Linked DNA regions of Megalodesulfovibrio gigas DSM 1382 = ATCC 19364. The protein of the gene in region 2 interacts with the protein of the main gene of each other region in a pairwise test. Links are inferred from orthologs where the notes say so. Each region holds a gene or a part of one and is shown on either strand. Other genes may lie near its edges.

The links.
Region 1: the proteins of sfsA (region 2) and DGI_RS00375 interact in binary tests that used the Escherichia coli proteins (3 or more experiments, as listed by UniProt). The link is inferred for Megalodesulfovibrio gigas DSM 1382 = ATCC 19364 from one-to-one orthologs.

What each region holds. Positions count from the first base shown.
Region 1 is NC_022444.1:74,222-84,991, forward strand. Bases 7,027-9,935 are described here. They hold DGI_RS00375 (glutamate-5-semialdehyde dehydrogenase), read left to right. Parts: upstream 7,027-7,799; coding sequence 7,800-9,071; downstream 9,072-9,935. Other genes in these bases: DGI_RS00370 (YfgM family protein), read right to left, coding at 7,027-7,521; DGI_RS00385 (hypothetical protein), read right to left, coding at 9,923-9,935. Outside these bases: DGI_RS00345 (type IV pilus biogenesis protein PilM), read right to left, coding at 1-954; DGI_RS00350 (carbon-nitrogen hydrolase), read right to left, coding at 1,738-2,625; DGI_RS00355 (sigma-54-dependent Fis family transcriptional regulator), read right to left, coding at 2,630-4,237; DGI_RS00360 (indolepyruvate oxidoreductase subunit beta), read right to left, coding at 4,249-4,863; iorA (indolepyruvate ferredoxin oxidoreductase subunit alpha), read right to left, coding at 4,877-6,775; more of DGI_RS00370, read right to left, coding at 6,802-7,026; more of DGI_RS00385, read right to left, coding at 9,936-10,225; DGI_RS00390 (hypothetical protein), read right to left, coding at 10,227-10,770. UniProt on the Escherichia coli protein: Catalyzes the NADPH-dependent reduction of L-glutamate 5-phosphate into L-glutamate 5-semialdehyde and phosphate. The product spontaneously undergoes cyclization to form 1-pyrroline-5-carboxylate.
Region 2 is NC_022444.1:950,861-962,800, reverse strand. What follows is about bases 3,815-6,794. They hold sfsA (DNA/RNA nuclease SfsA), read right to left. Parts: upstream 5,702-6,794; coding sequence 4,928-5,701; downstream 3,815-4,927. Other genes in these bases: DGI_RS04195 (pyridoxal phosphate-dependent aminotransferase), read left to right, coding at 5,780-6,794; era (GTPase Era), read right to left, coding at 3,998-4,924; DGI_RS04210 (YggS family pyridoxal phosphate-dependent enzyme), read right to left, coding at 3,815-3,918. Also shown: flagellar motor switch protein FliN, read right to left, coding at 1-200; DGI_RS04230 (flagellar basal body-associated FliL family protein), read right to left, coding at 306-797; DGI_RS18680 (OmpA/MotB family protein), read right to left, coding at 816-1,556; DGI_RS04220 (OmpA/MotB family protein), read right to left, coding at 1,559-2,398; DGI_RS04215 (motility protein A), read right to left, coding at 2,417-3,178; more of DGI_RS04210, read right to left, coding at 3,196-3,814; more of DGI_RS04195, read left to right, coding at 6,795-6,955; DGI_RS04190 (sensor histidine kinase), read left to right, coding at 6,962-8,524; DGI_RS04185 (sigma-54-dependent transcriptional regulator), read left to right, coding at 8,552-9,928; DGI_RS04180 (DEAD/DEAH box helicase), read left to right, coding at 9,938-11,940. UniProt on the Escherichia coli protein: Binds to DNA non-specifically. Could be a regulatory factor involved in maltose metabolism.

The DNA.
Region 1 (10,770 bases), 870 kb from region 2 along the record:
GTCGGACCCGCCGCGGCCCATCATGTTGTAGTTCTCCATCAAGGCTTCCACCATGGAATTGGTGCCGGCCTTGATGCCGCGGGAGAGCACGATGTTGTCGTCGATGAGAATGTCGATGCGCGACCAGTTCCGCCCCACATACAGGTGGGCATAGGTCTTGACGCCAGGGGAGATCCAGCGGCTGCGGAAGAGTGTCTGGATGCCAATGGGGGAGATGGTGGCCCCGGCAAGCTTGACCCCCGCCCTGGCGAACAGGGCCTTGAGGTCCTCCACCTGCTTGCGCGGCGCAAGGTAGACCATGATGGAGAGCTTGGGTTGCCCCTTGTCCATCACCTCGCCCTGCACCTCAAAATCAAGCAGGAACTCGCGCTCGTCGAACTGCTTTTCGCGCTTTACGGTCCAGTAGACCGCTTCCTGAATCTGACCGCGGGAAACCTTGGGGATGAGCACATGCCACAACTCGGCCTTGGCGGACGAAATGAGGGACCAGCAGTCCGCCCCCTTGGTGTTGCCTGCGAACTTGCGCAGCTCCGCAGCCAGAAATCCGGCGAACTCCGGGGACTCAGGATGCTCGTTGGCCGTGTACGGCACACGCGAAACACCCAGCAGCCGCGACCGGCCACCAGACTGACTGACCTTGGCCAGACGCAGACAGTCCGGGCCAATATCCACGCCCAGCACCAGACCAGCCCCGCCACCCTTGACCGCCCCGCCACCCTTGCCCTTGCCCTTGCCAACGGGCGCAGAGGCCCTGGACGCCAGGGAGGCAAACCGGCCGCCGGGGGCCTTGGCCTTCGCCGCCGGGGGACCCGCCTGGGAGTCGGCCGGCGAACCAGCCGCCTGGGCCGCACGCGATGGCGGCGCAGCAGGACGCGCTTCCGCCTCGCCCTTGCCCTTGCCGCGGATGATGTCCAGCAGCCGCTCCGTCGATGTCGTCTTGCCACCAGCCGCCATAGTCGCTCTCCGGTTGCTGCCTTGCAGCCCCAGACCCGGGACCGCCACACAATCTCAACACCCGCCCATTCCGCCCGCGCCTTCTGCAACCACCTCGCATCATACTGCAAGGCATCATAGACACGCTGCGTCTCGGGCCACCCCTTCCGCATCTCGTCAGTTGTCAGAATCCACATCCGCACATACAGCGCTTCTTTCGATTCAGCTTATACCGCGACCTGAATACAATGGCAAGCACAAATCTGATGTTCTGCTCTAGTTCGCACTCTAACTGTTCTCTATAACCGTATTCTGCTCATGCGACTTTTGTTTCTACAGTAAATCTAGACTTTGTATAACATTAATCACGATTGTTACTACATTTAACGTCTTGAAATAAAAAGATTTTATGACACCATCCGAGACGCAAGCGGACCGCAGTCCACACACAAGAAATCAACTTTTATCATGTAATAGTCGGTGGATAGCATAATATGCCCAGCCCGAAAACCCTTGCGTCGTTGCATCTGCATCACTCTGCAACATCACAGAGGAGCAACAGATTGCATGCAAAAGTCACATTCCAGACACTCTTGTTGCACTCGGTGTTGCAGTGTCAGAAATCTGAATGCACGGCGCACCAGCCCTGGCGTCCGGCGAGCCCATGATTCCCAGGGGCGCGGCCTGCGTTGCACGTGCACAGCCTGGCTGCAGCCGTGTCTGGTTTCGCAGTCCATGCAAAAAACGCCCCTGCCGCGACATGCAGCAAGGGCGTCAAGCAACTTTCGGTCAAACGCTGTGGAATCAGGGCAGAACAGGCGGTGTGTGCGTCAGCGCGCCGTAGAACTCGGGCCGCCGGTCGCGGAAAAAGCCCCAGATGCGTTTCTGGGCCCGCAGGGCGTCCAGGTCGAAGCGGACCGTGCGCACCGTCTCTTCCAGACGGTCAGCCTGGGCGGCGATGGCGCCGGTATAGTCCGTGATGAAGGAAGTGCCGTAGAATGTGGTACTGCAGCAGACGCCGTGTTCCGTGCCCACGCGATTGGCGGCCACCACAGGGGTGAGGTTGGCGCCGGCGTGGCCTTGCATCACGCGTTGCCAATGGGGTTGGGTGTCCACGCCGGGTTCTTCGGGCTCGGAGCCGATGGCCGTGGGGTACAGAAGCACGTCCGCGCCCAGCAGGGTCATGGCCCGGGCGGCCTCGGGGAACCATTGATCCCAGCAGATGCCCACCCCCACCCTGCCGTAGCGGGTGTTGTGCACCAGGAATCCCGTGTCTCCCGGGGCAAAGTAGAACTTTTCCTCGTATCCCGGGCCATCGGGGATGTGGGACTTGCGATAGACCGGTTTGGCCGCGCCGTCGGCATCCAGGAGCACGCAGCTATTGTAATAGCGTGGGCCGTCGGGGGTGTCCTCGCGCTCAAAGAAGCTCACGGGGAGCACCACGGCCAGCTCCCCGGCCAGGGCCGAGAGGCGGGCAATGTCCGGATGGCCGGCCAGGGGCCGGGCGAGGGCAAAGAAGGCGGGGTCCTTGTCCTTGCAGAAGTAGGGCGTGGTGAGCAGTTCCTGGAGGCAGATCACCTGCGCGCCCATGGAGGCGGCCTGGCGCACGAGTTCGCAGGCCTTGTCCAGGGTGCGGGCGTCGCTCTCCTCCCAGGCCAGCTGCACCACGCCGAGAGTCAGCGGGAGGGCCATGTGGTTATGTCCTGTAGGTGGGCTTGGTGCGTTGCGGGGTGGAGAACTTCTTGGCGTCCAGCCCGTACTTTTTCACCTTGTAATTGACGATGCGGTAGCTCACGCGCAAGTCCCGTGCGGCCTGCAGCATGTTGCCACGGGCCTTTTTGAGGGCGTCCACCAGGATTTCCTGCTCGAACTTGGCCACGGCCTCGCAGAAGGAGAGGTTGTTTTCCGTGGAGGAGCTTTCCGCCGTCTGCAGCGAGGGCGGCATATGATACGTGCGGATGACTTCCTCATCGCAGATGAGCACGGCGCGTTCGATGCAGTTTTTCAGTTCGCGGACGTTGCCGGGCCAGTGGTACTGCGTGAGCAGGTCGATGGCCGGGGTGGAGATGCGTTTGATCTCCTTGGCGTACTCGCCGGCATATTGCCTGAGGAAATGCTCGGCCAGGGGCAGCACGTCTTCCCGGCGCTCCCTGAGGGGGGGGATGAAGATGGGAAACACGTTGATGCGATAATACAAGTCCTCGCGGAACTTGCTTTTTTCCACCAGCTCTTCCAGGGGCTGATGCGTGGCGCACACCAGCCGCACATCCACGCTCACGCTGTGCTCGCTGCCCAGGCGCTGGATTTCCTGCTCCTGGATGGCCCGCAGCACCTTGGCCTGGGCGCCGGTGGAAAGCTCCCCGATTTCATCCAGAAACAGCGTGCCCTGGTGCGCCAGCTCGAACAGGCCCTTTTTGGTCTGCACCGCGCCGGTGAAGGCGCCTTTCTGGTAGCCGAAGAGTTCGCTTTCCACCAGTTCCGAAGGCAGGGCCGCGCAGTTGAGCTTGATGAACGCCCTGTCCCGCCGCGGGCTGGCCATGTGGATGGCCTCGGCCAGCAGTTCCTTGCCCGTGCCGGATTCTCCGCGCAAGAGTACCGTGGCCCGGCTGGGACCCACCTGGGCCGTCTGGCTGAGCACCAGACGCATGGCTTTGGAGGCGGCGACGATGTTGGCGGCGATCTGGCCGTGCTCCAGCTGGGAATTGGAGTACAGGCCCTGGGCCATCAGATGACGCTGCCGGGCCATCTCCTCCTGCAGATAGGCGGCCAGGGTGGCAATCATCCCTGCCACCACCTCCAGGAACCGGCACTGCGCTTCCAGGATCTCCAGGTCGTCGCAGGGGGTGTCCACGGAGAGGGTGCCGATGATTTCCGGCCCGTGTTCCTGATCCCGATTGGGCGCCAGCACCGGCACGCACAGGAAGGCCAGGGAGGCAAGCTCCGTCTCGCTGCGGCCGAAGGCCTTGTTCAGAAAGGCCGGATGCTCCTTCATGCGTGCCACCACCAGGGGCTGGCCCGTGGTGAAGACCTGCCCGGTGATGCCTTGCCCCGGCTCGTAGGTGGTCTGGGCATTCTTGACCTGACCGTGCGTCAGGGAGAGCTTCAGGTGCTGGGTTTCGGGGTCGAAGATCATCAGATGCGGCCGCTGAAAGCCGTGGTTTTCCGCCAGGGCTTTCAGGATGTTCTTCAGGCTGATCTGAAACGGCGCCTGCGGCCCCATGCCGGCAAGAATCTGCCGCAAGGTGCCCAGATACGGCGCGAGGTCGCGCGTCATGTCCCTGCCGAGGGTGGCGTGTGCGATCATGCTGTCCTCCGTCAGAATGCCGGGGATGCGCTCGTTTGGCTGGCGGCGGCCTCCACACCCAGGGCGATGGCGTTGAGGTTCAGGGAGGCGATGGCCGGCTTGAGGGTGGCGCGCACCGCATCTTCCAGCGCATCGGGGCCAAAGGGGAAAAACTGCATGGCCAGCGCTGCGCCCAGCAAGGCCAGGTTGCCGCTTTGCACGGCTCCGGCCTGCTCGCCCAACGTCCGGCAGGAAAGGAACAGGCAGCCGCCGGCGCATGCCCGGGCTGCCGCCTGGATGGTCGCCAGATCCGGCCGCGCTTCCTTGCCCAGGCAGACGCCCATGGGGTCGATGAAATCCGTGGACGAGACCACCATCCCGCCCGGCCGCAGCATGGGCAGGGCGCGATAGGTTTCCAGGGGTTCAAAGCCAAGGAGCACGTCGGCCTCACCCGGCCCCACGCGGGGGCTTTTGAGGCCGCCCAGCAGGATGGTGGATTCCACCACCCCGCCGCGCTGGGCCATGCCGTGTACCTCGCCGGAGGTCACATCCAGCCCGCGCAACAGCGCCGCCTTGGCCAGCAGCGTGGTGGCCGTCAGGGTGCCCTGGCCGCCAACACCGGTCAACAGAATACGCATGGTGTGCATCCCCTTCCCTCCTCTACTTTTTCTTCGCCTTGATGGAAGGGGCGATCTGCGCGCAGAACATGCAGCCGCTGCACGCTTCCGAGTCCACGGCCACGTCGCCATCCGTCCGCACAAAGGCCGGGCAGGCCAGGGTTTCCAGGCAGCGATCCACGGCCTCGCCCTGTTCCTTGACCTCCGCCGCCACCGTCACCTTCTGCTTGAGCACCCGCCGGGCAAAGAGCGCGCACGGCTCCTTGGCGATGAGCACCTTCACGCCGGGCATTTCCCGCAGCTCGCGCAACGCCTTGAGGGTGGTGTTGAGCCGGGCCGGGTTCACGGTGAGCACCTGTTCCACCCCCAGACTCCTGACGATGGGCTCAATGGCCACCTGCGCCTGTCCCATGGCCAGGGCCTTGGCGTCTGCGCCGGGATGTGGCTGGTGCCCGGTCATGGCCGTGGTCTGGTTGTCCAGAATAATCAACAGCAGGTTGTGCCGGTTGTGCACGGCATTGAGCAGGCCGGTGATGCCGGAATGGAAAAAGGTGGAATCGCCGATGAAGGCGAGCACGGGCTTGTCCGAAAACTTGGCAAAGCCCGAGCCGGCCGAGACGGACGAGCCCATGCACACCAGGAAGTCCGCCGCCTTGAGGGGCGGCAGGAGGCCCAGGGTGTAACAGCCGATGTCCGAGGAATAGATGGCGTCGTCCCCGAATTCCTGGCGCACGGCATAATACAGGGACCGGTGCGAGCAGCCGGCGCAGAGGTTCGGTGGCCGCATGGGCAGGCCCTGGGCCGGGGCACAGGCCTGCACCGCAGGCAGGGGCAGATCCAGGAGCTTGCACAACGCCGTCTTGACCAGATGCGTATCGTACTCGCCGAAGCGCGGCAGGCCCGTGGCGGCAGAGATGCGGGCAAAAGCCTGTCCGCCGGTCTGCTCATCCAGCTTGCCGAACACATGAATGTCCACCCCCAGGCGCTGGGCCATGGCGCGGATTTCCAGCTCCACCATGGGTTCCAGCTCTTCCAGCACCAGGAGCTGCCGGCAGCCCTGCAGCATGGCGGTGATGGCAGCCTCGGGCAGGGGATAACTCATGCCCAGATCCAGAATGCGCAGCCGGGAGGCCGCCGCCTCGCCCAGCTCCAGCACGGCATCGTGCAGATAGGCCCGGGCGATGCTGGAGGCAACCACTGCCGTCTCTCCCTGACCGTGCACGGGGTTCCAGGTGGATGCATCGGCCTCGGTCACCATGGCCTGCATGTGGTCCAGCAGGGCCAGACGCATGGGCCGGGCAAAGGCCGGCACCGGCACAAAGCGGCGGGGATCCTTCTGGAATGGCACGATCTCCGTGCGCTCCGGCAACGGGCCGAAGGTGCAGGGGCCGCGCATGTGGGAAACGCGGGTGGTGGTGCGCAGGATCACCGGCCGGCCCGTGCGCCGGGCCAGCAACAGGGCGTCGCGGGTCATGTCCTTGCATTCCTGCACGGTGGCCGGCTCGAACACGGGAAAGAATCCCAGGCGGGCATAGGTGCGGGAATCCTGCTCGTTCTGCGAGGAATGGCAGCCCGGATCATCCGCAGCCAGCAGCACCAGCCCGCCGGGCGCGCCGGTGTAGGCCAGGGTCATGAGCGGATCGGCCGCCACGTTCACGCCCACGTGCTTCATGGTCACCAGGGTCATGGCGCCGGCCAGGGCCGCGCCGGCGCCCACCTCCATGGCCACCTTCTCGTTGGTGGAGTACTCGAAAAAGTACGGGGCAGCCTCACCGCTGGCAAGGGAGATGCGGTGGAAGGTGTCCGGCACTTCGGAAGACGGCGTGCCCGGATAACACGCGACACACTGGATGCCAGCCTCCAGCGCACCGCGAACAATGGCTTCGTTGCCCAGCAGCAATTCCACGGCACCAGCCGTTGCGCTCAACAAGGGATGACTCATGCTCCGCGACGCTCCCTGCTCTCGGGTTATGAGGATTTCTTCTCAGCCTTCAACAGCTCAAGCCGGGCCATGACCTGGCGATAAAACGCCGTCTGCTGGCTGGATTCCTTCTCCATCATGGTCGCCCAGGCCGCAATGGCGTCCTGGTATTCGCCTGCCGCCTCGGCCGCCTGGGCCTTCAGCCGCAACAGAGACTTCTCGAAACTGGCCGGCGCGCCCTGCTCCAGGGTGCGCACCAGGGCCAGGGCCTCCTGGGCCTTGCCAGCCAGCACCAGGGCCTGCGCCTGGCCAATGCCGGCGGTGGTCTTCATGGGCTGGGACGCCTTGAGGGCAATGCCCGCCCAGACATCCGCCGCCTTGGCGTATTCTTCGCTGGCCATGAGCAGCTCGGCCAGGGAGAGCATCGCCCCGGTGCGCACCGGCTCCGGCGCAGCCTGGGCAAAGGCCTCCAGCTCCGCGGCCGCCGTCTCGCCCTTGGCGTTCACCAGCAGCGAGCCAAGGACCTCCGCCGCCTGCTTGCGGGCGGTCTCCTTGTTCCATTTGGCCAGGGACATGGCCGCCGCCGCCAGGATGATCACCGCGATCACCACGCCCAGCATCTTGAGATTGTTCTGTATCCAGACAAGGGCCGGATGCTCGCGAGGGATGCCCGCCTCTTCGAAAGAAATGAGAGTGGACCCGGGACGCTGGGACGTCTCAGGAGTGGAAGCAGCAGCGGACGAAGGAGTGCGCGACGACTCTGCCATGGGAAAAATCGCTCCTTGGAGGAATGACCGGGATGTGCTACACACACGCTCACCGCGCAGCAGCGCGGCAGGGCCTTGCCACCGCGTTCGGCAGCCAGGACTGACCCGTTCTTCTAGTCATGGTGTACAGAAATGTCAAAAGAGTTTTGGTTTTCTGCCCAGTCTTACACGCATCCATCTTGACTTGCTCGCTTTGTACAAAATTGTCACCTTTCTGCCGCCGACCGACAGCCCACCAATCAACCCACTGAAAATACAACTTTTCTTACGGAGGACCCATGGACGCCGCCCACGACATCGCCGCCCAGATGGAGGCCATCGGCCGCAGGGCCACTGCCGCCGCCCGTGTGCTGGCCGCCGCTTCCCCGGCCCTCAAGAACAGGGCCCTCCTGCAGCTGGCCCAGCTGCTGCGCACCCGCGGCGATGTCATCGCCCAGGCCAACCGCAAGGACCTCGTTGCCGCCGACGCCGCCGGCATGGACGCCCCGCGCATGGACCGTCTGCGCCTCACCGACGGCGTGGTGGAAGCCATGGCCAAGGCCTGCGAGGACGTGGCTGCCCAGTCCGATCCCGTGGGGGCCATCGAGACCATGTGGAAGCGGCCCAATGGCATCATGGTGGGCAAGATGCGCATCCCCCTGGGCGTGGTGGCCATGATTTTCGAGTCCCGCCCCAATGTCACCGTGGATTCCGCCGTGCTCTGCCTGAAGGCCGGCAATGCGGTGATTTTGCGCGGCGGCTCCGAGGCCATTCATTCCAATCTGGCCCTGGCCGCCCTGCTGCATGAGGCCCTGGACACCGTGGGCCTGCCCGCGGACTGCGCCCAGGTGGTGGCCACCACGGACCGCGCCGCCGTGACCGCGTTGTGCAAGATGGATCAATACATTGATGTGATGATCCCCCGCGGCGGTGAGGGGCTGGTGCGCGCCGTCACCCAGGCGGCCACCATGCCCGTGCTCAAGCATTACCAGGGCGTCTGCCATTGCTATGTGGACAAGGCAGCGGATCTGGAGCAGGCCCTGGCCATCGTCTACAACGGCAAGTGCCAGCGCCCCGGCGTGTGCAACGCCCTGGAGGCGACCCTGGTGCATGCCGACGTAGCCGAGGCCTTCCTGCCCATGCTGGCCAAGAAGCTGGGCGGCATGGGCGTGGAGTTCCGCGCCTGCCCCAGGGCCCTGCCCCTGCTGGGCGCCACGGCCGTGCCGGCCCAGCCCGCGGACTGGGGCCAGGAGTTCCATGCCCTCATCATGGCCGTGAAGGTGGTGGATTCCATGGATGCCGCCCTGGACCACATCGCCGCGTACGGTTCCAACCACACGGAAGTGATCTGCTCGCGGGATCATGACACCGTCATGCGCTTTCTGCGCGAGGCGGACGCCTCCATGGTGGCGGCCAACGCCTCCTCGCGTTTCAACGATGGCGGCGAGCTGGGCCTGGGCGCGGAGATCGGCATCTCCACCTCCAAACTGCACGCCTACGGCCCCATGGGCGCGACCGAGCTGACCAGCACCAAATTCGTGGTCCTGGGCCAGGGCCAGACCCGCGGCTAGAGCACGTTGTTTTTGAAAAGCACTCTCGGGGGAAAACCTTTCTGCAGAAAGGCTTTCCCCCGAACCCCCTTTCCAAAGACTTTTTATTGTGATTCCAAAGTACTCCCAACTTATTGGCACGAAAGATCCGGCCGGCCTGTCGCCGCTGTCCCCTGCCCTGCCCTTTTCCGACGAGGCGCCGCGGCTGGGCATCCTGGGCGGTTCCTTCAACCCGCCCCACGTGGGCCATGTGCTGCAGGCCCGCCACGCCTGGGAACTGCTGGGGTTGACCCGCCTGGACGTGCTCCCGGCCGCTGCGCCGCCGCACAAGCCCCGCCGCGGCCTGCTGCCCTTCGACCTGCGCGTAACCCTGACCCGACTGGCCATGCAGGACGCCGGGCTTTCCGGCCTGCGCATCGAGGATCGCGAAGGCCGCCGCGCCGGCCCGTCCTACACCATCGACACCCTGCGGGAATACGCCGCCGAGCTGCCGGGCTGGGAGATCATCTTTCTGATGGGCTCCATCGACCTGCCCACCCTGCCCACCTGGAAGGACGGCCTGCGCATCAATTCGCTGGCCCACCTGGCCGTGCATCCCCGCGAGGAGGACGAGGCCGATCAGGTGGCCCAGGTGTTGGAATCCGGCGCGCTGGGGCGCTATGCCCGCGTAAAATCGCCCCTGCCGGACACGCCATGGTGCTGGCGCAAGGCCGAGCCGCCGGGGAAGCTGCTGTGGTATCTGGAGTGCGGCCGCCTGCCCGTGTGCGCCACGGACATCCGCACGCGATGGCGCACCGGCGAGCCACTGGACACGGTGCNCCTTTCTTCAGAAAGGTTTTCCCCCGAGAACTCCTCTCAAAAAGGACGTTGCCTTAATCTTCGATGGGATGCGTCGGACTGCGCAGGATGGCCCCCTGAATAAGGATGGCCTCGTCGTAGCGCATGTAAATGGAGTCGCGCTTGTTCACCAGCTCAATGTAGCCCGTGGCATTACGCAGCACCACGGTTTCGTTGGGCTTTATCTCGCCGCGTGCGGCAGGCTCCAGATCGTCCCAGTGCACCGCGTAGGTGTACACCTGTCGATCCATATTCTTCAGGGTGCCGGCGAAGCTCGAAAGCGGCAGCGCCAGGGTCAGGATCAGCCCCAGCGCCGCCGCAAGAATGAACGCCTGCATGCTACTGCCCGGGCTTGACCTTTTCGTACAGGTCAAACCGCAAGGACGGTTCCAGGGTGTGGGCGTCGAATATGCCGTCGGCGTCGGTATCGAAATGGCCGAACACGCGGCCGTTGCCGGCGTCCACCAGATAGCCGTAGACCCTGCGGTCGAAGCTCTTGCCCGGCACATGGAAGGCGAAATACTTGACCATCAGCTCGCCCTTGGGTCCGGCCTTGAAGGCGCGGCCCACGGTGTCTGCGCCGTCCAGGAAGGGGAAGGCATCGAACGGTTCGATGTCGCCCAGGAACTTGCCGGCCTTTTCCGCCTGCGCCGAGGCGGCGAGCAACTCGTTGACATTGAGGAACACCAGATCGCCCGCGGCGGTGGGCACGGCTGCAACAGGTGCCGGGGGGGCCGGGAGTGTCGGGGGCGGCGTTTCCTGCGGGGGAGTCTTGGGAGTCTCCTGCACCACCGGCTGCTTGACCGCCTGAGGCATGGCCGCTTCCGTCTGCGGGGCGGCGGCTTCGGCCGTGCGGTTCTGCTCGTCCTCAGTCGCCTGCTGC
Region 2 (11,940 bases):
TCCCGGGACTTTTTCACGCGATCGCCTTCGTCCTCGGCCAGGGCCCGCGCCCATTCCTCGGCCAGTGCATTGTCGCTGGACATGGCTCCCTTGCCGCCGAGCATGTCCATGGGGTCGTCGTCCAGGCCCGGGTTGTCCTGATCCGCAAGGGCTGCGGCCCATTCTTCGGCCAGCTTGTCCTGATCGATGTCGTTGCTCATGAGGTGCTCCACATCCGCCTCGCGCAGGAGACGCGATACGGGTGCTCGTATGGGTGTGTTGCCGCACGCTGTGGCCCGCGGCAACGAATCAATGGGTGTTCCAGCTTACTGGATCACCATGTCCGTAAAGTACACGTTGCGCACACGCGCGCCGCCCAGGATGAGGTTGAGCCGTTCCACCACCTCATTCTTGAGCACCAGCTTGCTTTCCGGGGTGGCCAGATCCGCATAGCTCTTGCTGGAGAGCAGCAGGATGATGGCATCGCGGACTTTGGGCGTCTGCTTGCCCAGCTCTTCGGCGGCGGCCTTGTTCACCAGTTCCACGTCCAGGGTCATTTTGAGGTAGCGCCGTCCCAGGGGGTCCGCCAGGTTCACCAGGAAGGTGGGCAGGGTGACCATTTGGATGTCTCCCGGCTTGCCCTGGGCCTGTGCGTTGGGGTTCTCGGACGCAGCCTCCGTGGCGTTGCCCGAGGCGGCAAAGAAGGTGGTGTAGGCAAAATACCCACCGCCGCCAAGCAGCAGCAGGAGCAGCAGGATGATGATCCACTTGAGCATGCTGCCTTTTTTCTTGGGCTGATCGGCATCGATTTCAGGCACGTGCGTCTCTCCTTATTGCTAGTAGCCGCGGAAAAACGGCGTGGTTTTGACGAGTATTTCCACCCGGCTTTTGGAAAGCATGGCGCCCGGATCCGCTGCAGTGGGGCGGAGAGCCTCGGGGGGCTGGTCCTGCCCGTAACAGGAAAGCGAGAACCGCGGCACAAACATGTTGTACTCCAGCAAATAGCTCAGCACGGCTTCGGCGCGGGCCTTGGACAAGGCGTACTGATCGTCGGCGTCTTTGTCGAGTGGTCCGGTATGGCCGGCCACGTTTACCGGGGCATCCATGGCCAGGAGAATTTCGGCAATGCGCTCCAGGATGGCCCTGGCCGGGGGGGTGATCCGGGCGTCGGCCGGCCGGAAAATCAGCTTGTCCGAAAGCACCAGGGCCACGCCCTCGGGGCGTTGCAACACGGCAATGTTCTCCAGCAGCGTGCTTCTGTCAATCTCCGGGGGGATGATGTCGTCAGGGAACAATAGTTCCTTGAACCGGTTTGGTTTTTCCACAATGGACCATGGGTCCTCCAGCAAGGTGATCACCAACTCGACGTTCCGCGGCACCTTGCCGGCGCCCCGGGTTGTGACATGGCCTATCGTGTTGAAATAGAGGTTGATCCGGGTGACGATCGAATTGTCCATGGAGCACATGGTCAAGAGCAGCACGAAAAAGGTCAGCAGCAGGGTGGTGAGGTCGGCAAAGGTCACCAGCCAGGAGCCTTCACCACCGCCGGATTTTTTTTTGCGTTTGCGCGGGGGCATGGCTAGTTTCCCTCGTCTTGCTGCGCTTCGCGCTGCACCGGCGAGCGGATTTCAAAGCGGAAATCCTTGTATTCGAACACGCCGCGCAATTCGTCTGCCCGGGGGCTGGCGAGCACACGTTCCCAGTTGGCGTTACGTTTGTCCAGCACGATGTCCACGCGGCGGTTTTTGCGTCGGCCTTCGGCGGTCTGGTTGGTGTGGATGGGATGGTATTGGCCGTATGCCTCCACACGCAGCTTGGCCGGGTCCATGCCGCGGGAGAGCAGGTAGAGGTACAGGCTCATCACCCGATCCAGGGACAAATCCCAGGAGAAGTCCAGGCCCTCGGCATCGAATTTCACCATATAATCGGCGACTTCTTCCCGCGCCACGGAGGCGTGCCCAGCCAGAAGCAAAGGCTGTTCAATGCGCAGGAGCACGGGCAGGATGCGGTCGATAATTTCCTTGCCCCGCTGGGACATGGTGGTGCCGCCGGGCTCGAAGAGCACGTCCGCAGTCAGGGAAAGCACCTCGATGAACTTGTTGGAGCGGAAGTCCAGATCGTTTTCCAAATCTTCCCACAGCATGTCCTTGAGGCGCTCAAGGGCCGGGACGTCTTCCATGGGGCCGGGTTCCACGGTGGACTTGTTGTGTTTTGTGGAGCGCGCATCAATGCCGGCATCCCCCATGCCGAAGGTCCCAAGCACAGATCCCAGGGTCACGAGTTTGCGCTGTTCGTCCAGGGTGGCCATGCTCACCAGCAGCACGAAAAAGGTCAGCAGCAGGGTCATGAGATCGGTGAAGGTGATCATCCAGGCCGGGACACCCGGCGCCGGCTTCTCCTTTTTCTCCCGCTTGGCCATGGCTTCCGTGTTCCTTGGCTAGCTGGGTTGCGGCCGCTGCTTGGGCGCAATGTAGCTGGTGAGTTTTTCTTCGATGATACGCGGATTCTCACCCTTGGAGATGGCCAGAATGCCTTCCATCACCATGGCCCGGATGAGTACTTCCTGCTTGGAACGCAGCTTGAGCTTGCCGGCCATGGGCAGAAATATCAGGTTGGAGAGGACGGCGCCATAAAACGTGGTGATGAGCGCCACGGCCATGGACGGGCCGATGGTGGACGGATCGCTCATGTTCTGCAACATCATGATCAACCCGATAACCGTGCCGATCATGCCCATGGCGGGCGCAAACGTACCGAAGGCACTCAGGATCTCAGCCCCGTTCTCATGGCGATCCTCCAGGTAGGAGATTTCTGTCTCCAGAATTTCCTGAATGGCCTGGGGCTCCAGGCCGTCCACGGTCAGTTGCAGGCCCTTGCGCAAAAACACGTCGTCAATCTCCTTGATGATGGGTTCCAGGGAGAGGATGCCTTCGCGCCGGGCGCGGTTGGCGTACTCCATGAACCGGGAGATGACCTCCGTGGGCGATTCGGATTTTGCGAAAAAGGCGTTTTTGGCCACGCCGATGACGCTGAGGATCTCTTTGAGCGGGTAATTGACCAGGATGGTGCCGAGGGTGCCCCCGCCTACGATGAGCACGGAGGGGATGTCGATAAAGGTTAACAGGGAGCCGGACGTGACAATGGCCCCGACCACCAGCCCGAAGGAAAGCACAATGCCAATGACGGTGGCCAGATCCATGGCCTGTTCTCCTTAGTCTACGCCGCGTGTGTGCAGGGGCGTTCCCCGAAAATTGCCGTGCCAATGCGCACCAGGGTGGCCCCCTCGGCCACTGCCTGCATGAAATCGTGGCTCATGCCCATGGAAAGATGCGGCAGGTGCCGGCCCAGCGTCTGCTGCAGCCGGTCCCGCAAGGTGGCCAGTTGGGCGAAAAACGGCCGCACCGCCTCGGGATCCTCCAGCCATGGCGGCAGGCACATCAGGCCATCCAGCCGGATGCCGCCATGGGAGGGGGCCTCCAGCTGCACCACCTGCCGGGCCAGGGCTTCCAGATTCTCCGGGGGGACGCCGTGTTTTTGCGCCTCGCATCCCACGTTTACCTGCAGCAGAATGGGTTGCACCGTGCATTGTTCCTGCGCGTGTTTATGCAATAAGGTTGCCACCTTCAGCGAATCCACGGCATGGATGAGCGCGGCCCTGCCGGCCAGCTCCCTGGCCTTGCGGCTCTGGATGTGGCCGATGAAGTGCCACTGGACGGGCAAGTGCGCCAGGGCGGCCTGCTTTTCCAGGCATTCCTGCACGTAACTTTCGCCAAACACCGTGCACCCTGCCGCGGCCGCGGCGGCCACGGCGGCGGCAGGGTGGAATTTGGACACCGCCACCAAGGCAACCCCGGCCGGATCTCTTCCGGCAGCATGGCAGGCGGCGTCAAGTTCCTGGCGAATACGCGCAACATTGTCAGCAATATAGTCGTATGACATGACTGTCCCAGGTGCGGCAGCGAACAGTCGGATCGGCGAGCGCTTCTGGCCACAGTCCGACAGCATGCGCCGTGCAGCGCTACAGTTGATACCCGAGCTCCCGCAGCATGGCCGGGTTTTCGGTCCAGTCTTCCTTCACCTTCACAAACAGTTCCAGATGCACCTTGGCTTCCAGCAACTCCTGGATCTCTTCGCGCGCCAGCACGCCAATCTGTTTGAGCGTCTGCCCCTGCTTGCCGATGACCATGCCCTTGTGCGCCTCGCGGGTCAGGTAGATCACGGCGCTGATGCGGGTGAAGCCGGTTTCGGGATCCTCTTCCCATTGTTCAATATCCACGGCCACGCCGTAGGGCACCTCCTGGCGCAGCTGCAGGAAGAGCTTTTCCCGGACAATCTCCGCCGCCAGAAACCGCACCTGGGCCGTGGAAATCTGATCGTCCGGGAACAGGGGCTCGGATTCCGGCAACGCCGCCGCGATGCGCGCCACCAGGCGGTCCAGATTGTCCTTGCGCAGGGCAGACACCGGGATGATTTCGGCCTCCGGGAACAGCTCCGCGGCCTCCTGCAGCAGCGGCAGCAGCAGGCCCTTGTCCTTCACCTGGTCCACCTTGTTCAGCACCACCAACAGCGGCAGCCCCGAGGCGAGGAGCGGTCCCTTGATGTTGGCCACCTGCGCGGCCACGCTGCCGGCCTTCTGGGCCTTGGCGGCGTCCAGGCAGGCCACGGCCACGTCGGCTTCGTGCAGGCTCTGCCAGGCGGCCTGCAGCAGGGCTTTGTTCAGCCGGCCTCTGCGCTGGTGGATGCCCGGCGTATCAAAAAAAACAATCTGCAACCCAGGCACGGTGTGGATGCCGGTGATCTGCGTGCGCGTGGTCTGGGGTTTGGGGGTGACGATGGCCAGCTTTTCGCCGATGATGGCATTAAGCAGGGTGGACTTGCCCACATTGGGCGGCCCGATGAGGGCGGCCATGCCGGCGCGATGGGGGGTTGCTGCTGCGTGTTCCATCCCCTATTTCTGCCCCGAAGCCGGCCGTTGCGCAAGGGGGAGACGGCCTGCCAGGCCCATGCCGGCCGGAGAAACCGACACCCGCAGGGGCCAGACCTCCACCCCGGCCTCCAGGGCGCGCCAGAAGGTTGCGGCAAAAGCAGGGTCAATATAGTCCGCCGGACCAAAACAGCGCCCGTCCGGCCGCTGGATGCAGCAGCACACGGCGGCGCGTTCGCCCCGGGCCACACGCTCCATGAGCACCTCCAGATGCCCCCGGCCGCGCACGGTCACGGCGTCGGGAAAGGCGGCCACCTCGTCTTCCACCAGGGTCACATTTTTGGCCTCCACCCACAAGGGCGGCGCCTGCGGCCCCATGAGCAGGGCGTCGATGCGGCTTTCACCGCAGGGAGCCTCGGGCCGCAGCAGGGTATAGCCGTGCAGCCCGACCAGGGCCTGCAGCACGCCGGCGTGAAAGGCCTTGGCGAGCAGGCGGTTGGGGGTCAGGGTGTTCACGCCCACCCAGTCCTCCCGGCCGGGAGTCAGCTCGATCATTTCCAGGGTCCACGGCAGCTTGCGCTTGGGCGAAGGCGCAGGGGAGATCACCGCCCGCCGCCCCTCGCGGACCAGTCCGACCATGCTGCCGGAGTTGTTGGTGTGCACCCAGAAGGCGTCGTCGCCATCCTGCACGAGCACCAGGAACCGCTTTTCCCGACGCAGCAGGGAGACAATGCGCGAGCCGGACGGCAGGGGAAGGAGCGGAATCGCGTGAACCGGGCGAACCGTGCGGTTGGACATTTACGATGCCTTGCTTTTTGATTATTGTTGTCCGGGCCATTGGATTTTCACCCCACCTTCCACACAAGGATCGATCCCATGCGTCTCGCAGAGCGTCTTCAGGTCGTCAAGCCGTCCGCCACGTTGGCAGTCAGCGCCAAGGCCATGGAGCTCAAGGCCCAGGGCAAGAAGATCATCAGCCTCTCCGTGGGCGAGCCGGACTTCAACACCCCGGCCCATGTGCGCGAGGCCGCCAAGGCCGCCATCGACCAGAACTTCACCCGCTACACCCAGGTGGCCGGCATCCCCGAACTGCGCGCCGCCGTGGGCGCCTACTACAAGAAATTTTATGATGTGGATGTGGCCGGCAAGCAGGTGGTGGTCACCAACGGCGGCAAGCAGGCGTTGTACAACTATTTTCAGTGTGTGCTCAATCCGGGCGACGAAGTGCTCATCCCTGCGCCGTACTGGGTGAGCTATCCGGACATGGTGGCCCTGGCCGGCGGCGTGCCGGTGATTGTGGACACCCTGGCCGAGCACGGTTACAAGATCAACCCTGCGGACATCATGCGCGCCGCCACGGCCAAAACGCGCTGCCTGGTGCTCAATTCGCCCTCCAACCCCACCGGCGCCACCTACACCCAGGCGGAATTGGACTTGCTGGTGGAAACGTGCCTCGACAAGGGCATTCTGGTCATTTCCGATGAAATTTACGACCAGCTTGTCTATGCGCCCAACACGCCGGCCTCCTGCGCCAAGTGGTTTGCCAGCCATCCGGAACACATCGCCATCACCAACGGTCTGGCCAAGAGCTTTGCCATGACCGGCTGGCGCATGGGCTGGCTGGTGGCCCACACCCCGCTCATCGATGCCATGGACATGGTGCAGAGCCAGTCCACTTCCAACGTCTGCTCCATCGTGCAGAAGGCCGCCCTGGCCGCCCTCACCGGCCCCTGGGACGAGGTGGAAGCCATGCGCGCCGCCTTTGAACAGCGCCGCAACATGGTCATGGACATCATCGGCGGCTGGAAGGGCGTGGTCTGCCCCAGCCCGGCCGGCGCATTCTATGCCTTCCCGGACGTGTCCCGCTATTACGATCACCGCTCGCCGGATTCCGTCTCCCTGTGCAACCGGTTGATGGAAGAAGCCGGCGTGGCCCTGGTGCCGGGCGAGGCCTTTGGCGCACCGCGCTGCGTGCGGCTTTCCTTTGCCCTGGACGAAGCCACCCTGCGCACGGCCCTGGCGGCCATGGCCCAGGGGCTGGGCGTGGCGTAACACCGCATGTCCGACCGCGATCTCTCCTCCGAGCGTGCACACGGCGCGGCTTCCGGCTCCGGGAGCCGCGCCACTGCTTCGGCGTCCGGCGCATCTGGCGCATCCGCCACATCCGGCGTATCCGGTGTATCCGGGCAGCCGGCGGGCCATTCGGATTTGCCGTCCAGCTCCTACAGCACGGCCAAGTATCTTTCCTGGGGGTCCCTGGCGCTGACCTTTCTGGCCGGGCTGGCGTTGTCCATCGTCATCGCCAACCAGGCCCGGCAGACCCTGCTGGCCAAGCAGCAGGAATTCGGCCTGCTGCTGGCCCAGAATCTCAACCATCAGATTTACCGTCGCTTTATCCTGCCCACCCTGGTGGGCTTTGGCCGCGTGGAACTGCGCGACGCCACCCAGTACGAGCGGCTGGAAAGCGTCATCAATTCCACCATCCACGGGCTGAACATGCTGGAGCTGCGCATCTATGATCTGGATGGCGTCATCTCCTACAGCACCGAGGCCGAGCATGTGGGCCGCCAGGATCTCATGACCCAGGACGTGCGCCGCGTGGCCGATCGCGGGGAGCCCATCTTCGCCGTGGGCAAGCGCGAGGACGTGCCCATCTGGTCCGAATGGATCATGCCGCCGAAGCCGGGGCAGGTGGTGATGAAAATGACCTACCCCCTGCGCGTGGCCACGGACCTGGGCGACGACGTGCACAACGGCACCCTGGTGGGCGTGCTGGAAATCTACCAGGACATTGCCGGCGTCTACAAGACGGTCATCCGGTTTCAGTGGATCATCATCCTCAATTCCTTGGGTATTTCCCTGCTGCTGTTCCTGGTCCTGCTCATGCTCATTCGCCGGGTGGACAAGATCAGCGCCCAGCGCCTGCAGGAAACGCAGCGCCTGGAGCGCCAGTTGCACCAGAACGAGAAGCTGGCCAGCATGGGCCGCATGGTGGCTTCCATTGCTCACGAGATTCGCAATCCCCTGGGCATCATCCGCAGTTCCGCGGAACTGCTCCTCAAGAAGCAGGGGGACGAGAACAGCCTGCACGGCCGCATCCTCAAGGCCATTTTTGACGAATCCCGCCGCCTGTCGCAGATTGTCAGCGATTTTCTGGATTACGCCCGGCCCAAGGCCCCCCGCCAGGAGCCCGTGGAGCTGGCCACCGTGCTTGACCAGGTGCTTGTTTTTCTGGAACATGAATGCCGCAAGTGCGAGGTGCAGGTGGAACGCCAGGTGGAGCGGGGCCTGATGCTTTCCGGCGACAAGGATTTGCTGTACCGTGCGTTCTACAATATCGTGTCCAACGGCCTGCAGGCCATGGCCGGGCCGGGAACCCTCTTTGTGCAGGCCTCCCGGCGCGGCGAGACCCTGGAAACCGTGATCCGCGACACCGGCCCCGGCATTGATGCCGCCATCGCGGACAAGCTGCTGGACCCGTTCTTCACCACCAAGGACCATGGCACCGGGCTGGGCCTGGCCATCACCAACGGCATCATTCAAAGCCACGGCGGCGAGCTGCGGCTGGAGAACGCGCCCGAAGGCGGCGCTCGCGCCGTGGTGCTTTTGCCGGCCGCGTAATCCGCGCCGCGCCATCAGGGACGTTGCATGTCTACGAATATTCTCTGCCTGGACGACGAGCCGAACTACCTGCTCATCCTGGAAGCCATGCTTTCGGACGCCGGCTATTCCGTCACGGCCCTCTCGGACCCGGAAACCGCCCTGGCCTACCTGGATGAAAGCGATGTGGACGTGATCATCACGGACATGAAAATGCCCCGGATGACCGGCCAGGACGTGCTGGAACACGTCAAAAAAAACCATCCGCACATCCCGGTGATGATCATGACCGCCTTCGGCTCCATCGAAGGCGCGGTGGAGGCCATGAAGATCGGGGCCTTCGACTACATCACCAAGCCCTTTTCCAACGAGGAGCTGCTGCTTTCCGCCTCCAAAGCCATGAAGATGAGCGCCACGCAGCGCCAGTTCCGCATCCTGCAGGAATCCATGGAGGAGCGCTACGGCCTGCACCAGATTATCGGCCGCTCCAAACCCATGCGCGATGTGCTGGCCATGGTGGACCGCGCCGCGCCCTCGCGCTCCACGGTGCTCATTACCGGCGAGTCGGGCACGGGCAAGGAACTGGTGGCCAAGGCCATCCATTTCGCATCCCCCAGGCAAAAAAATCCTTTTATTTCTGTCAACTGCATGGCGCTGAACCCCGGCGTGCTGGAAAGCGAGCTCTTTGGCCACGAGAAGGGCTCCTTCACCGGGGCCGTGGCCCGCAAGCGCGGCCGCTTTGAGCTGGCCGATTCGGGCACGTTGTTTCTGGACGAGATCGGCGAGCTGTCGCCGGAAACGCAGGTCAAGCTGTTGCGGGTGCTCCAGGAGCGGATCTTCGAACGCGTGGGCGGCGCCGAGTCCATCGAGGTGGACATCCGCATCGTGACCGCCACCAATCGCGATCTGCTGGAATGCGTCAAGGAAGGCACCTTTCGGGAAGACTTGTACTACCGGCTCAACGTGGTGCACATCCAGCTGCCGCCCCTGCGGGAACGGCGGGAGGACATCCCCCTGCTGGTGGCGCACTTCATCAACAAGTATGCAGAACTGAACAAGATGCCCGTCAAGGCCATTGCGCCGGAGGCCATGGATTACCTCTGCGCCTACGAGTGGCCCGGCAACATCCGCCAGTTGGAGAACGTGGTGGAGCGCTGCATGGTGCTGGCGCCGGGGGAGGCCATCGGCGTGGAGGATCTGCCCCCCGAAATCAAGGACGAGGAAAGCCAGTTCAAGAGCGCCGTGGATCTGCTGCCCGCCCGACTGGATCTGGCCGATACCCTGGAGAAAATCGAGGCCGCCCTGGTCCGCCGGGCGCTCATCCGCAACGACTTTGTGCAGACCAAGGCCTCCGAGGCCCTGGGCATCTCCAAGAGCCTGATGCAGTACAAGTTGAAGAAATACAAGATATCCACGGGGATGTAGCCGTACTCCATGCCTGAGGACGTTTCATCGGCGCACATGCATTCCCCGGAAGGCGGGCAGTTCCCGGATTCATCCGCCGGCGTGCGGGACTATGTGGAAAAGCTCAAGGCCTCGCCGCGGCTGGGGCCGCAGGTGGTCTGCCACAAGGTGTTTCCCGAGCAGGACGCCCGCACCGCCCCCACGGTGCGGCCCTGGCCCCGGGCCGTGCAGGGTGTGCTGGACCGCGCCGGCGTGGAGGCCCTGTACAGTCATCAGGCCCTGGCCACGGATCTGCTGCGCATGGGCCGGCATGTGGTGGTGGCCACGCCCACGGCCTCGGGCAAGACGTACACCTACAACCTGCCCGTGCTCGAAGCCTGCCTGACCGATCCCGACGCCCGCGCCCTGTACCTGTTCCCCCTCAAGGCCCTGGCCCAGGATCAGCTCAAGACCTTCCACAGCCTGACCGGGCACTGGCCCGGCGATGCCCGGCCCTCGGCAGCCATCTACGACGGCGATACCTCTGCCCATTTCCGCAAGAAAATCCGCGACGATCCGCCCCAGGTGCTGCTCTCCAATCCGGAGATGCTGCACCTTTCCCTGCTGCCATACCACGAAAAATGGGCCGCCTTCCTGGCCTCCCTCAAGTATGTGGTGGTGGACGAGGTGCACACCTACCGCGGGGTGATGGGCTCGCACATGGCCCAGGTGTTCCGCCGCCTGCGCCGGGTGTGCAGCCGGTTCGGGGCAGACCCGGCCTTCTGCTTCTGCTCGGCCACGGTGGCGAATCCCGTGGAGCTGGCCACACAGCTGACCGGCATTGCGCCGGCGGCCGTGCTGGAATCCGGCGCGCCCCAGGGCCGGCGGCATGTGCTGTTCCTGAACCCGCTGGAAGGCGCGTCCCAGGCGGTCATCCAGCTGCTGCAGGCGGCCCTGCACCGCGGCCTGCGGACCATCGTCTATTCCCAGTCCCGCAAGATGACGGAACTGTTGAGCCTCTGGGTGCAGCAACGCGCCGGCCGCTTCAAGGGCCGCATCAGCGCGTACCGGGCCGGTTTTCTGGCGGAAGAGCGGCGGGATATCGAAGCCCGCATGGCCTCGGGCGAACTGCTGGCGGTCATCTCCACCTCGGCCCTGGAACTGGGCATCGACATCGGCGGGCTGGATTGCTGCATCCTGGCCGGCTATCCCGGCACGGTGATGCAGACCTTGCAGCGCGGCGGCCGCGTGGGCCGGGCGCAGCAGGAAAGCGTGGTGGTGCTGGTGGCCCAGGAAGACGCCCTGGATCAGTATTTCATGCGCCATCCCGAAGCTTTTTTCTCCCGACCGCCGGAAGCCGCGGTGCTGAACCCGTACAACCCGGTCATTCTGGCCCGACATCTGGAGTGCGCAGCCACGGAACTGCCCCTGGCCGACGACGAGTCCTGGCTGGCCGATGCCGAGGTCCGGCAGGAAGTGCGACGCATGGAGCAGGCCGGCACGCTGCTGCGCTCCAAGGACGGCTCCAGGCTGCATTCCCCGCGCAAGAACCCCCACCGCGAGATCGATCTGCGCGGCTCCGGCGGCACGTACACCATCGAACTGGCCGAGGCCGGCACGGTCATCGGGCATGTGGACGAGCACCGCGCCTTCAAGGAGACGCACCAGGGCGCGATCTATCTGCATCGCGGCCAGAGCTTCGTGGTCACGCGCCTGGACGTCGCCGCCCGACAGATTGTGGTCGTCCCCCAGAAGACGGACTACTTCACCCGGGCCCGCGGCAACAAGACCACGGAGATTCTGCAGGTGCACGGCCAAGCCGCCGTCTTTGGCACGCGCGTGTTCCTGGGCCGGCTCAAGGTGACGGAGACCATCACCGGCTACGAAAAACGCAGCGTGCACGGCCAGAAGCTGCTGACCATCGTGCCCCTGGAGCTGCCGCCCCTGCTGTTTGAGACGGAAGGCTTGTGGATCGAAATCCCCCTGACCTTGCAGGAGGATGCGGAAAAGCATTTTCTGCACTTCATGGGCGGCATCCATGCCCTGGAGCATGC